3 regions of the Pseudomonas tritici genome follow, and region 3 is predicted to be linked to each of the others. Evidence: riboswitches for the same ligand, from Rfam matches in the RefSeq annotation. Region 3 holds a riboswitch; each other region holds the start of a gene.

Region 1 (4,737 bases), 1.7 Mb from region 3:
AGCGCATCGGGCCAGCAGTTTTCCGACAGGCCCACGCCCTTGCCCGGCAGCCACTCCAGGTTGCCGTGCTTGCCCACGTGGATCACGCCGTGGGCGCCGTAGGTGTGGCGCAACCAGAAGTAGAACGCCAGATAGCCATGGGGTGGCACCAAGTCCGGGTCGTGGTACACCGCGCTGGCGTCCACCTGGTAACCTCGTGCCGGCTGGATACCGACGAAGGTCAGCCCTAGGCGCAGACCGGCGATCATCATGCGACCTTCACGGAACATCGGATCGTTATGAGGCGTGCCCCAGCGCTCCATCACCGCTTGGCGATTGGCCTCGGGCAAGCGACTGAACAGTGTCTCGTAGTCGTCCAGGCCCAGGCTTTGATGGCACGGACGCAGGTCGAGACTGTCCAGGTCGTTGGTGACACCGCCCAGCAGTTGATGAATCAGTGCAGTGCCGCTGTCGGGCAAGGTGTCCGGCAGCGGATAGCCTTCGGCCTGTAGGGCACGCAGGATATTCAGCGCCGCTGCAGGCGTATCCAGGCCTACGCCGTTACCGATACGGCCATCGCGGGTCGGGTAGTTGGCGAGGATCAATGCGATACGCTTGTGCGCATTCGGCACCCGCGCGAGTTCGACCCAGCGCCGCGCCAGCTCAGCCACGAAATCCATACGCTCGGGCGCTGCCCGATAGCACACCACATCCGACTGGCTGCGCTCGCTGCGCCAGGCCAGGTCCTTGAAGCTGATCGGCCGGCTGATGATGCGCCCGTCCAGCTCCGGCAACGCAATGTGCATCGCCAGATCGCGCGGGCCGAGGCCTTGCGCACTGGCCTCCCAGCCGGGCTGATTGTCTTGGGCGCAGATCGCCTGGATCACCGGAATATTGCGGCGAAACGGACGCACGTGCGGCGCTTCGGGGCTGGATTGGGCAAAGCCGGTGGTGTTGAGGATCACCGCCGCGCCGACCTCATCCAGCCAATCCTCGACCACCGTCAGGCAGCCGGGCTCTTTCAAACTGGCCACCGCCATCGGCAACGGGTTTAACCCCGCCGCCTGCAAGCGCTGGCAGAACACATCAATAAAGCCGGTATTGGCCGCCTGCAAATGCGAGCGGTAGAACAGCACCGCCGCCACCGGCCAATCAGCGTTCCAATCCGCCTGCCAATCATTCAGGCGAGCATTGGCGTTGCGCGGGTGATAAATCGCCGTGCGCGGCAGGGTTTGCGGTTCAGCCCAGGCATAGTCGCGGCCCAGGTAAGCACTGGCCAGGCAGCGGTAAAAATCCAGCGCGTTAGCCAAGCCACCCTGGCGTAGGAAGTGCCACAGGCGGTCACGCGCCTGTGCGCCAACAGTGCTCAAGCCGCTGAGCTCAGGGTCCGGGCGATCACACCCCGGCACCAGGATCAGTTGCACGCCGCGTTCCGCCAACTCCACCAGACGCTCGATGCCGTAACGCCAATAACCAATGCCACCATGCAGCGAAATCAGGATGACCTTGGCGTGGCGCAACACCTCATCGACGTACAGGTCGACCGAGGCATGATTCTGCACCTGCATCGGGTTGGCCAGGCGAAACGTCGGGTAATCGTCCGGCAAGTGCTGGGCCGCTTCGGCCAGCAGTGCGAGGCTCGAATCGCCGCTGCACAGGATCACCAGTTCAGCGGGGGTTTGGCCAAGGTCGGCAATATTGTCGTCCGAGACGAAACCACCGGGCTGGGTCCTGAGCAGGTGCATGGGTTAAACGCTGAGGGCGGCGCGCAATTGCGCTTCAAGGCCCGCCGCGTCCAGCGCCTGGCCGATCAGCACCAGCCGCGTTATGCGGGCTTCGTCGGCGCCCCAGGCGCGGTCAAAGTGTTTGTCGAAACGCGTGCCCACGCCCTGGATCAGCAGGCGCATCGGCTTGTTCGGAATAGCGGCGAAGCCTTTGACGCGCAGGATGCCGTGTTGCACGACCAATTGGGTCAGCGCATCGAGCAGCAGCGCTTCGTCAGCCTGCGGCAGGTCGATGGAAATGGAGTCGAAGGCATCGTGGTCATGATCGTCCTCGCCCTCGTGGTGGTGATCGTGATGGCTGTGACGACCGTCGATGTGCTCTTCAGAGCCAGCGCCCAGGCCAATCAATACGTCCAACGGCACGCGACCGCTGCTGGCTTCGATGATCTTTACCGCCGGCGGCAGCTCTTCGGCGACTTCCAAGCGCACCCGGGCCAAGTCTTCAGGGCTGATCAGGTCGGATTTATTGAGGATCACCAGGTCGGCGCTGGCCAGTTGGTCAGCGAACAGTTCGTGCAGTGGCGATTCGTGGTCCAGGTTCGGGTCGAGTTTGCGCTGGGCATCCACTTGATCCGGGAATGCCGCGAACGTGCCAGCGGCCACGGCCGGGCTGTCGACCACGGTAATCACCGCATCAACGGTGCAGGCGCTGCGGATTTCCGGCCACTGGAAGGCTTGCACCAGAGGCTTTGGCAGGGCCAGGCCGGAGGTTTCAATCAGGATATGGTCAAGGTCACCGCGACGGGCGACCAGTTCGCGCATCACCGGGAAGAATTCTTCCTGCACGGTGCAGCACAGGCAGCCGTTGGCCAATTCGTACACGCGGCCGCTGGCTTCTTCTTCGGTGCAACCAATGGAACACTGCTTGAGGATTTCACCGTCAATGCCCAGTTCACCGAATTCGTTGACGATCACGGCAATGCGACGGCCCTGGGCGTTGTCGAGCATATGACGCAGCAAGGTGGTTTTGCCCGAGCCGAGAAAGCCGGTAACGATGGTGACAGGGAGTTTGGCCAGTGTTTTCATCGGATGCCCTTTGGGGCGGGCATACGGGACGATAGGCCCTGCGACGGCGCGCAGCAGCGGATTTCGTCACCGGATCACCCCGCCCGGTTGAATTGAAAATCGGTTGCGAGGCAGGTCTCCTGGCTTGGGGCTTGCGGGTCTTGCGACCGGCGCTGGCTGCGCCTTCCCGCCGTATCGGCAGTGGCGTGGCAGTCAGATAAACCCTTCACAGTTGCGGGGGCAGCCGCGGCTTGGACCGCGTTCCCTTCTTAGCTTCGGCCTGGGCCGAAGAACCTCGAAGGTGCAAGGCTACGCAGTGAGTGACAGCCGGTCAATGTCGGTGTAGCGATTGCTTGAATATCACGAAACACGAATAACAAACCCGCCATATGCCCGCGAACAAATGGCGGGGAATGCCGCCGTAACGCGCATTCAGCTCGCACCCTCATCAGGAAAAATCCGGCATCTTGGAAGCTCTTTTTCAGGAATAACGCCACATAATCGGGACGTTACTGACGATATCGGGTGTATTTATCGGACCGCGGCTTTTGAGGAAAAAGTCAAAACGGCCGTTGCCCGTCAGATCGATAGCCAACCTCGACTCGTTGGTGTTGCGGTTGTAATGCAGAACGGCTTGACCCGGCTCACCCGACAGCCGCTTTACAAACGTTAACGCGGTAATACCGGCGTTTTTCAACAAGACCGAAATGTCGATTTTGTCGGTGCCACTCACAAAGTCCATGATCTGGTCAGGGCGTTCCAGTGTGGAGTCGCTGACGTTGTCGTAGACAAAGGTATCTGCCCCCCCTCCCCCCCTGAGCCAATCAGCGCCCGCTCCCCCCTTGAGCATGTTGTCTGCATGATTACCGATGATCACATCATGGCCAGAACCGCCGATTGCGTTCTCCAGCGTAACGCCTTTGGCGATAGAAACATTCCCCCGCAAGCCTCCAACATCGGAATAGGATTCAGGGTTGAGGTTGATAGTCTGGTTTTGGCGATACTTGGAACAATCCAACGTATCGTTACCGCCACCGTCCCACACGCAGAAGAGTGCCGTATCATTGGGATTATTGAGTTGATAATAGTCTCGACCCGAATTGGAGTTAAAACCGTAAGTGGTGTCTGAATTGCGCGTCCTGTAATTGGCACCATACAAACGCTGGGCAGCAGCAATATCACCCATCAATGGAGCAGCAGAGTAATTTTCTTTATGGTTCTGACCACCTTCGTGAGCGTCGAAGTAGCTCATGACAGTATGACCACGAGTATCCTGCGCATAAACGGCACTGCGAGCGTAACTGGGAGAGGTAGAATTAGAAGCGTCATAGTCTGCGGGGTGCGCAAGACCCAACGTATGGCCTATTTCATGGGTTAGTGTATATCGGCCATGATTATGAAGTGCAGGAGAAGTATTGGTGCCATAGTGGGGATTGATGAACACTTTACCGTCTTGGCCTGGGTACTGGCCAAAAGCAACCGCGGGGCCCTCGTTGTTGGAAAAAGCCAAGCGTCCTTCGCCACGGCCGGTACGTTCTTCGAACGACACATTCGCCACATCGGCCCAAGATTGCATGGACAGTCTGGCTTGGTTTTTCTGTGTGGTATTGAACTCTCTATCCCCTCTCGTCAATTTGTTGAATGAAAAGGAGATTGCCGTGACACCATCACCGTTTCTGTCAGCCCATTTCACATTTTCTCGAGTGAGCTGCTGAGCAACTTGATCCACGGTAAAGATCGGTTTGGCAAAGTTCCGCCTTATATGCGGGTCGGCGCTGCGCAACGTGGGATCTGAGGAACCGGCTCGCTGAAGGCCGGCGGACGGATTATAGGAAGGCTGCTGGCTATTAGTTATTTTCAAAATCACCACCATATTTAATTATTCGACGGAGATAAACCTCGATCACAAGCACAATTTGGAAAAAATCACTCAACCCGTTCCTGAATAACCCGGCAATCTTTAAAATCT
Region 2 (4,737 bases), 340 kb from region 3:
GATGTCACGCTCAAGGCGCCTCGCGCTGTACGTGGGCGCCAATATCGACGGGGGGCTGCATGTGGACGTTGCCCGTAGCAACGACATCTGGGCCTACGATGGCCGCCTGCCCATCGACGCGCAGGTGGGCGAAGACCTCTACGCCAGCAATGGCCTTGATCGCGGCCACCTGGTACGCCGACAGGACCCCAATTGGGGCGACGAGGCAAAAATCGCCAACTTCGACACATTCCACTTCACCAACTGCTCGCCGCAGATGAATGGGTTCAACCAGAAGACCTGGCTGGAGCTCGAAGACTATATTCTCGATAACACCCAACGCTGGAAAGCCCGCGCCACCATGTTTACCGGGCCGGTGTTTGCCGACGACGACCGAGTGTACCGGGGCGTTAAAATCCCCAAGGCCTTCTGGAAAGTCGTCGCCTACCTCGGTGACGACGGCAAGCCTCGCGCGAGTGCCTACATGATTGACCAGAACCGCGAATTGGGCCAGCTCGAGCTGGTGTTTGGCCAGCTCAGGACCTACCAACGCAGTGTGGTCCAGATAGAACGGCTGACCGGCCTCCGTTTTGCCAACCTCGCCGACTACGACGGCTTCAGCAACGAAGAACGCGCCACCGGCACGCGGATTGAAGCGCTGATACAAGGTCCGGAAGACATTCGTCTCTGACCGAACGGACGACGTACATCAAGTGTGGGAGCTGGCTTGCCTGCGAAGACGGCGGCACAGGTATCTACATATTTTCAATGTGAAAGTGCGTAGCAGCTGTCGAGCCCTGGCGAGGCTGCGTTTGCGGTCTGTCTGACACACCGCTGACGCAGCCTCGCCAGGGCTCGACAGCTGCTACGCAGAGCGCTCGCTCAAGATGTGTAGATACTTCTGGCTATCGCAGCGGTTCGACAAGCCAACACCCACATTTTGATCTGCGGTGATTGGCCGACTCCGTCCAACATCGGCCTAGACGCGGAACAACAGCGCCAGTTTGCCCAGACGGCTCTAAGTGCGAGTAGTCATTGCGCATTGATGTAATGAAATTGCGCCTGGGTCTTTTCAACGGCCGCACGCACTGTGTCTCTTTGTGCATCGGTGCCCGAGTAGTAAATCTGCATCCCGTTCAAATCCTGCCCTTCGACCGCTTTGCTGATCACAGCAACGTCAACTGGGCTGCCGGCGCCGATAATCAAAAAGAACACATCGCCCATGCGTTTTGCATTCAGCAATTCGCCCCTGAGGTGGGCGGCGTTCTGATCACTGGCCATGGCAATCGCCAGCGTATCGCCAAACAAACCGGTTTTGGGGATGCTCATCGTGTGCAAACGGAGCTTGTCCGAGCCGGCGGGCATCGACTTGACGTACGCGGTGGCGGCCTCGTCAAGAATCTGCTTTTCAGATTTGCCCTGCGTGGCGCAACCGGCGAGCGTGGCGATAAGGGCGAGGACGATTAATGATTTCACTGTGCTTTCCTTGTGTGAAGACTATCCATGGGATGCGCATCATAGGATGACGAACTCCGCGAGAGCTACCACCGTGTTCACGCCTCGAGTATTTGGAGCTCCCGCTAAGGTGCCTGATCGACTACCATACCGCGCCGGTTCCCAAACGGGACTAATAGGGAATCCGAAGCGCGCTACACCCGCGCCAATCGGAACTGCCCCCGCAACTGTAGGTGCTGAGCCTGCTCCTTAATGCCACTGGATCACGTCCGGGAAGGCTGGAGCGTGGCGACGACGCATCAGTCAGGAGACCTGCCGGCTTAAGCTCAATCACTAACCGGCGGGGTGTCCGGGAAGGACACGCTTGCCTGTCTCCACCACAGTGCCCAAGGGTGTGTTTCCGAACCGTACCTCCCCAGTTCCACGTACGGTTCACTCGGAGATTGCCCCATGCTGCCACGCGTCACCGCCCTGCTCGCCGGCGTCAGCTTCTGTGCCCTGGCCCAAGCCGCGCCCACCCACTACCCACTGACCGTGGAAAACTGCGGCAGCCGCCTGACCTTCCAGCAGGCTCCCGCGCGCAGCGTGACGATTGGCCAGGCGGCTACCGAGATGCTTTACGCGCTGGGCGTGGGCGATAAGGTGGTGGGCACTTCGTTGTGGTTCAACAGCGTATTGCCGCAGTTCAAGGCGCAGAACGACAGCATCGAGCGCCTGGCCAACAACGAGCCGAGCTTCGAAGCGGTGATCGCCAAGCGCCCGCAACTGGTAGCCGCCGAGCTGGAATGGGTGGTCGGGCCACAAGGCGTGGTCGGCACCCGCGAGCAATTCCATGAGCTGAAGATCCCTACCTACCTGCTGCCCTCCGACTGCGAAGGCAAAGACAACCTGGTGGGCGCAGATGGCACGCGGCTGGAGCCTTTCCGCATCGCGACGATCTATAAAAGCATCAGCCAACTGGCGCAGATTTTCGACGTACAGGACCGCGGCGAACAATTGAACGACGAACTCAAGGCGCGCCTGGCCAAGTCGGTCGCCACTGTGCAAAGCAAAGGCCTCAAGCACGCCAGCGCGTTGGTGTGGTTCTCCAGTTCCGAGATGGCCAGCGACCCGTACGTGGCCGGCCACAAAGGCATTCCCGAGTTCATGCTGCAAACCCTCGGCCTTTCCAACGTGGTGCAGTCCGATGAAGAGTGGCCCGCCGTCGGCTGGGAAACCATCGCCAAGGCCAACCCGACCTTTTTGATCATCGCACGCATGGACCGGCGCCGTTACCCGGCTGACGACCATGAAAAGAAACTGGCCTTTTTGCGCAGCGACCCGGTCACGCGCAACATGGACGCGGTGAAAAACAACCGCATCATCATCCTCGACGCCATGGCGCTGCAGGCCAGCATTCGTACGTTCGACGGCCTTGAACAACTGGCGGCCGCCATCGACGGCTACGACCTGCACAAATGACTGCCAGCCTGATCCGGACCCTAGTTGCCCTGGCCTTGCTACTGATCGCCCTGCTCGCCGGCGTGGCCATCGGTGAAACCGCCATCTCGCCGCAGGTCGTGCTCCAGGTACTCGCCAACAAACTGTGGGCGGCCGGCTATGTGCTGGACCCGATCGATGAGGGCGTGGTGTGGAACTACCGCCTCACGCGTGCCCTGGTAGCCGCCGCGTGCGGTGCGGGGCTGGCGACGTGCGGGGTGATCCTGCAGTCGTTATTGCGCAACCCATTGGCCGATCCGTACCTGCTGGGCATCAGCGCCGGCGCCTCGACTGGCGCGGTGCTGGTGGCGCTGATGGGCGTGGGCGGCGGGCTGATTTCGTTGTCGGCGGGTGCGTTTGTCGGCGCGGTGGCGGCGTTTGCCCTGGTGATTCTGCTGGCGCGCGCCAGCGGTTCGTCGAGCGGCACCGGCCAGATCATCCTCGCCGGCATTGCCGGATCGCAGCTGTTCAATGCGCTTACCGCGTTCCTGATCACCAAGTCGGCCAGCTCCGAACAGGCGCGCGGCATCATGTTCTGGCTGTTGGGCAACCTCAGCGGCGTGCGCTGGCCATCGGTGTGGTTGGCGGTGCCGATGGCGGTCGTGGGCTTGGCGGTGTGCCTGTGGCATCGTCGGGCGCTGGATGCGTTCACCTTTGGCAGTGACTCGGCGGCGTCCCTCGGTATCCCCGTGCGCCGCGTGCAGTTTGTGTTGGTGGGCTGCGCGGCACTGGTGACGGCGGTGATGGTGTCGATTGTCGGCGCCATCGGCTTTGTCGGGCTGGTGATCCCCCACGCCGTGCGTCTGTTGCTCGGCACCGGGCACTCACGCTTGCTGCCGGCCAGCGCGCTCGGCGGCGCGCTGTTTTTGATTGCAGCGGATGTGCTGTCGCGCACGCTGATCAAAGGCCAGGTGATTCCGGTCGGCGTGGTCACGGCGCTGGTCGGTGCGCCGGTGTTTGCGCTGATCCTCATTGGCCGGAGGAACGCGCGATGAGCGTTTTAAGCTGCACGGGGTTGGGCTTCAAGGTGCGTGAGGCTGAGTTATTACGCGATATTCACCTGGACGTGCAGCTGGGTGAAACCTTGGGGATTGTCGGGCCAAACGGTTCCGGTAAATCCACCTTGCTCAAACTGCTGGCAGGCTTGCGCGCGCCGGCATCTGGCGAAGTATTGTTGGGCGGCCAGCTTTTGGGCGACCTGTCCCGCCGCGCCATCGCACAGCAACTGGCCGTGGTTGAGCAACAGGCTGACACGGACGATGCCATCCGCGTGTTCGACGCCGTGGCGCTGGGCCGTACGCCGTGGTTGTCGGCGCTGAGCCCGTGGTCCAGCGAAGACGATGCCATCGTGAACCAGGCCTTGCATGACGTCGACGCCACTCACCTGAGCAAACGCGCCTGGCGCAGCCTCTCGGGCGGTGAACGCCAACGCGTGCACATCGCCCGCGCATTGGCGCAACGGCCACAGATATTGCTACTGGATGAGCCGACCAATCATTTGGATATCCAGCACCAGCTGGCGATCTTGAAGGGGGTGCAAGGGCTGCCGGTGACCACATTGATTGCGCTGCATGACCTGAATCAAGCGCTGACCTGTGATCGGCTGGCGGTACTGGATCGTGGACAGTTGGTGGCGCTGGGTAAGCCGATGGAAGTGCTGACGCCGCAGCGCTTGCAGGAGACGTTTGGGGTGCAGGCGCACTACCTGACAGACCCGTTTGATGGCGTGCAGATACTGCGGTTGCGCCCGAACTAGAGGCTTCACACAATACACATGTGGGAGCTGGCTTGCCTGCTCCCACATTGATTTGCGGCGTTTCACGT
Region 3 (4,737 bases):
CCTTATTCGATTTGCTCGAGCAACTCGATCAGGCTTCCTTGCAGGCTCAACGAAAATTGACGATCCCTTTCCTGAAAGAAACGTTGGGCTGGTAACCCATTGAATTGACGGGGTTCGGCAATTTTCAGGCGCCAGAAAACCTGCGTTTGAACCGTATTGGTCACGCATTTCAATCGATAAATGGAATTACGGCTTAGATGGCATAGTCCAATCGGGAAGTCACATAGACCACGATTGAATTTGCAAATCGATGTGATAGAAGGCATAGTCTCGGCTTCTTTACATACCAGCCACGGTCGTGCCCATGCTAAATCGCTTCGCACCCCTCGTGCCTCTCGCACTCGTTACCCTGTTGTTTGGTTGCGCCTCCCACCCTCAACAGGTGGCAGAACAGCAAAAACCACAGGTTCAAAACCAGGCCAAATTTGTTGCTGCACAGTCTGCTTCTGTTTACGAAGAAGAGCTGGCAACTGAAAAAGAATTGGCCAATTTCTCCGGCAGCAAGCCTTACCAGCTTCCAGTTCTCGCCGACAGCATCCTCGAACGCGGCATGTCCCTGATCGGTACCCGTTACCGTTTCGGCGGTACTTCCGAAGCCGGTTTCGACTGCAGCGGTTTCATCGGCTACCTGTTTCGTGAAGAAGCGGGCATGAACCTGCCACGCTCCACTCGCGAAATGATCAACGTGAATGCACCGTTGGTCGCGCGAAACAACCTCAAGCCCGGTGATCTGCTTTTCTTTAGTACGGCAGGTCGTGGTCGCGTCAGCCATGCCGGTATCTACTTGGGCGATAACCAGTTTATCCACTCCAGCAGCCGTCGCAGTGGCGGTGTTCGAGTCGACAACCTGGGTGATAGCTACTGGAGCAAAACCTTCATCGAAGCCAAGCGCGCACTCGCCATGGCCCCGACGACGGTTACCGCTAGCAAGTAAACTTAAAGTGATACTTGAAGTTTGACGTGTAAGCGCTAGAATCCCTGGACATTGTTGTAATCCGTTCGCGCGAGCTTTGCTTGCGCGTTCTGGTTTTCAGCGTTCGGCAGCGAAAAGCCGCATCCAGACCAGGATTGTTCTGCACATGTCGACCTCGGCCCGCCTGATTCTTATTGTTTGCGCCGCGCTGCTCAGCGCCTGTGCAAGCCGCCCACCGCCGCCCGCGCCTGTCGCGGTGAAGCCTAAGCCGGTGTTCAACTATTCCACCCAGAATTTCTCGCCTGCGGCTGAAGATGTGCTCTTCCGCGCGCTGGGTCTGGTCGGCACGCCTTATCGTTGGGGCGGCAACACGCCGGACTCCGGGTTTGATTGCAGCGGTTTGATTGGTTTTGTGTTTCGCGACGCTGCCGGCATCTCATTGCCGCGTACTACGCGTGAACTGATCGTAATGCGCGCCCAGGACGTCAGCGAGCAGAACCTGCAGACCGGCGACCTGCTGTTCTTCGCCACCGGTGGTGGTTCACAGGTCAGCCACGCCGGGATCTACGTGGGGGAAGGGCGCTTTGTGCACGCGCCGCAAACGGGCGGTACGGTGAAGCTGGATACCTTGTCCAAGGCGTATTGGCAGAATGCGTACCTGAGTGCCAAGCGTGTGTTGCCGGCGAATCTGGCGCGTAATCCCTAGCGGCAGCTACGAGCTGTCAGCTGCAAAAAGGCGCAATGCCTGCTTGCAGCTTCAAGCGTGAGGCTTGCTGCTCCGCTATCTAGCGGCCGACACCCGCCATACCTTATTCCCCACATCATCGGCCACCAGCAAATCCCCCTGCTGGTCAATCACCACGCCCACCGGGCGGCCCATGGCTTTCTCGTCCTTATCGAGGAACCCCGTCAGCACGTCCACCGGCGGCCCTTTAGGCTGCCCACCCTCGAACGGCACGAAGATCACCTTGTAGCCACTGTGCGGCTTGCGATTCCACGAACCATGCTGGCCGATAAACGCGCCGTTACTGAACTGCGCAGGGAGTTTGCTGCCCTCGGCAAACGTCAGCCCCAGGGATGCGGTGTGCGGGCCTACCGCGTAATCCGGCGCGATCGCCTTGGCCACCAAGTCCAAATTCTGCGGATTGACCCGCACATCCACATGCTGCCCGTAGTAGCTGAACGGCCAGCCATAGAAGCCGCCATCCTTGACCGAGGTGATGTAGTCCGGCACCAGGTCGCTGCCGATTTCGTCACGCTCGTTGACTGCCGTCCACAACTTACCGCTCTGCGGCTCCCACGCCATACCGTTCGGGTTGCGCAGGCCGGAGGCGAAGATGCGGTGCTCGCCGCTGGCGCGATCGACTTCCCAGATCGCCGCCCGGCCTTCTTCCGCTTGCAGGCCGTTTTCACCGACGTTGCTATTGGAACCCACGCTCACGTACAGCTTGGTGCCGTCCTTGCTGGCCACCACGTTTTTCGTCCAGTGGTGGTTCAGAGGCCCGCCCGGCAGGTCGACGACGTTGGTGCCGGCTTGCTTGATCGCAGTGTCACCCGGTTGATAGGGGAAACGCAGCAGCTTGTCCGAGTCAGCGACGTACAGGTCGTTGCCGACCAGTGTCATGCCAAACGGCGAATTGAGATTCTCCAGGAATACCGTGCGCGTCTCTGCGACGCCGTCGTGGTCGGCGTCACGCAGTAGCGTGATGCGATTCGGGCTCGGCACCCCGGCGCCAGCGCGGCCCATGACTTTCTCCATGACCCAGCCACGAACGCCCTTGGAGTCATCCGGCTTGGGCGGCGCGTTGGTTTCCGCTACCAGCACATCGCCATTTGGTAGCACATACAGCCAGCGCGGATGGTCCAGGCCTTCGGCAAACGCCGCAACCTGGGTACCGGCGGCGGCCGTTGGCTTCACGCCCTCGGGCCAACCGATGGCGGGGGCGATATTGACGGTGGGGATCAGGGTTTTGTTCGGTTCCGGCAACTTGGGCGAAGGCCCGGTACCGTCGGAGACCTGGAGGGTGGAGCTTTCACCGCAGGCGGCGAGGGTGCCGGCGACCAGGATGAGTAGGGCAAGTCTTGTTTTATGCATGGTGTTCTCCTTAATACCTGTAAGGGTAGAGGAGGTCGGCGGTGCGATGGTTCAAGTGCAAGGTCAGCTTTCATTGACGCTCCACCCCCAACCCACTAACCTTCGCGGCTTGTTCCAGGTGCTCTGTGACCAATGGGTCGACCGAGTGAAACAGGGAAGCCGGTGAGTGAGCGCACTTGTACACAGTGCTGCCGCGATTCCGGCGCTGCCCCCGCAACGGTAAATGAGTCAAGACGCTGCCTTTTGCCACTGTATCGCCAGCGATATGGGAAGGCGTAGCGTTGGCCTGCGCGCTCTCTATACGAGGGCAACGGCGCCACTCATGAGCCCGGAGACCGGCCTGTTACATCCAACAGCATCACGGTGGGCGATGCTTGGCTGTCTGTTTTTCTTTTTTCCTGCCCGCCGTTTTTGTCCAGCCCCAACGGAGAGCTGTCATGACCGATTCCCCCGACCGCGACGAACGCCACCTGGCGCGCATGCTGCGCAAAAAAGCCGTGATCGACGAACGCATTGCCAATTCCCCCAACGAGTGCGGCTTGCTGCTGGTGCTCACCGGCAACGGCAAAGGCAAGAGCAGCTCCGCGTTCGGCATGCTGGCCCGGGCCATGGGCCACGGCATGCAGTGCGGCGTGGTGCAGTTCATCAAGGGGCGTCACAGCACCGGTGAAGAGTTGTTCTTCCGCCGATTCCCCGAGCAAGTACGTTTCCACGTCATGGGCGAAGGCTTCACCTGGGAAACCCAGGATCGCCAACGTGACATCGCCGCGGCCGAAGCCGCCTGGGCGGTGTCCCGCGAACTGCTGCAAGACCCGAGCATCGGCATGGTCGTGCTGGATGAGCTGAACATCGCCCTCAAGCACGGCTACCTCGAACTGGACCAGGTGCTCAGTGACTTGCAGGCCCGCCCGCCGATGCAGCACGTGGTGGTCACCGGCCGTGGCGCCAAGCCTGAGTTGATCGAAATGGGTGACACCGTCACCGAAATGGGCATGCTCAAGCACGCGTTCCAGGCCGGTATCAAGGCACAGAAGGGCGTCGAACTTTGAATCAGCCCCGTCATTGCCCGGCCGTATTGATCGCCGCACCGGCGTCCGGCCAGGGCAAAACCACCGTCACCGCCGCGCTGGCCCGATTGCACCGCAACCTGGGTCGCAAGGTGCGCGTGTTCAAATGCGGCCCGGATTTCCTCGACCCGATGATCCACGAGCGCGCCAGCGGTGCGCCGGTGTATCAATTGGACATGTGGATGGTGGGCGAGCAGGAAAGTCGCCGCCTGCTGTGGGAAGCAGCGGGCGAGGCCGACTTGATCCTGATCGAAGGCGTGATGGGCTTATTTGACGGCACCCCTTCCAGCGCCGACCTGGCGCGACACTTCGGCGTGCCGGTACTGGGCGTTATTGACGGCACGGCCATGGCCCAGACCTTTGGCGCCTTGGCCCTGGGCCTGGCGCGTTATCAGCCGGACTTGCCGTTCGCCGGGGTGCTGGCCAACCGCGTTGGCACGCTGCGTCATGCGCAATTGCTGGAAGGCAGCCTCACCGAAGGCCTGCGCTGGTACGGCGCGTTGTCCCGCGAGACCGGTATAGAGCTGCCTAGCCGTCACCTGGGCCTGGTGCAAGCCAGCGAACTGAATGACCTTGATGTGCGCCTTGACGCCGCCGCCCAAGCCTTGGGCAGCAGTTGCGAAGTGGCCTTGCCGCCGCCGGTGACCTTTGCTGCACCGGAA

What was found. A riboswitch is a leader RNA that binds a small molecule or an ion and turns the genes downstream of it on or off. The one in region 3 is predicted to bind cobalamin.
Region 1: it holds a riboswitch for cobalamin, as region 3 does, so the genes downstream of both, cobW (cobalamin biosynthesis protein CobW) here and cobO (cob(I)yrinic acid a,c-diamide adenosyltransferase) in region 3, are expected to answer to the same signal.
Region 2: it holds a riboswitch for cobalamin, as region 3 does, so the genes downstream of both, HU722_RS19570 (ABC transporter substrate-binding protein) here and cobO (cob(I)yrinic acid a,c-diamide adenosyltransferase) in region 3, are expected to answer to the same signal.

Annotation. Positions count from the first base shown of each region.
Region 1 covers NZ_CP077084.1:2,962,326-2,967,062, reverse strand. Annotated here, with positions in the region: gene cobN (cobaltochelatase subunit CobN) at 1-1,724, opposite strand, end outside; gene cobW (cobalamin biosynthesis protein CobW) at 1,728-2,789, opposite strand; cobalamin riboswitch at 2,882-3,081, opposite strand; gene HU722_RS13200 (M10 family metallopeptidase C-terminal domain-containing protein) at 3,250-4,641, opposite strand.
Region 2 covers NZ_CP077084.1:4,321,763-4,326,499, forward strand. Annotated here, with positions in the region: gene HU722_RS19560 (DNA/RNA non-specific endonuclease) at 1-670, shown strand, start outside; gene HU722_RS19565 (hypothetical protein) at 1,012-1,455, opposite strand; cobalamin riboswitch at 1,574-1,768, shown strand; gene HU722_RS19570 (ABC transporter substrate-binding protein) at 1,885-2,895, shown strand; gene HU722_RS19575 (FecCD family ABC transporter permease) at 2,892-3,908, shown strand; gene HU722_RS19580 (ABC transporter ATP-binding protein) at 3,905-4,669, shown strand.
Region 3 covers NZ_CP077084.1:4,663,037-4,667,773, reverse strand. Annotated here, with positions in the region: gene hda (DnaA regulatory inactivator Hda) at 1-95, shown strand, start outside; gene HU722_RS21135 (C40 family peptidase) at 305-934, shown strand; gene HU722_RS21130 (C40 family peptidase) at 1,080-1,619, shown strand; gene HU722_RS21125 (PQQ-dependent sugar dehydrogenase) at 1,695-3,008, opposite strand; cobalamin riboswitch at 3,108-3,366, shown strand; gene cobO (cob(I)yrinic acid a,c-diamide adenosyltransferase) at 3,446-4,057, shown strand; gene HU722_RS21115 (cobyrinic acid a,c-diamide synthase CobB) at 4,054-4,737, shown strand, end outside.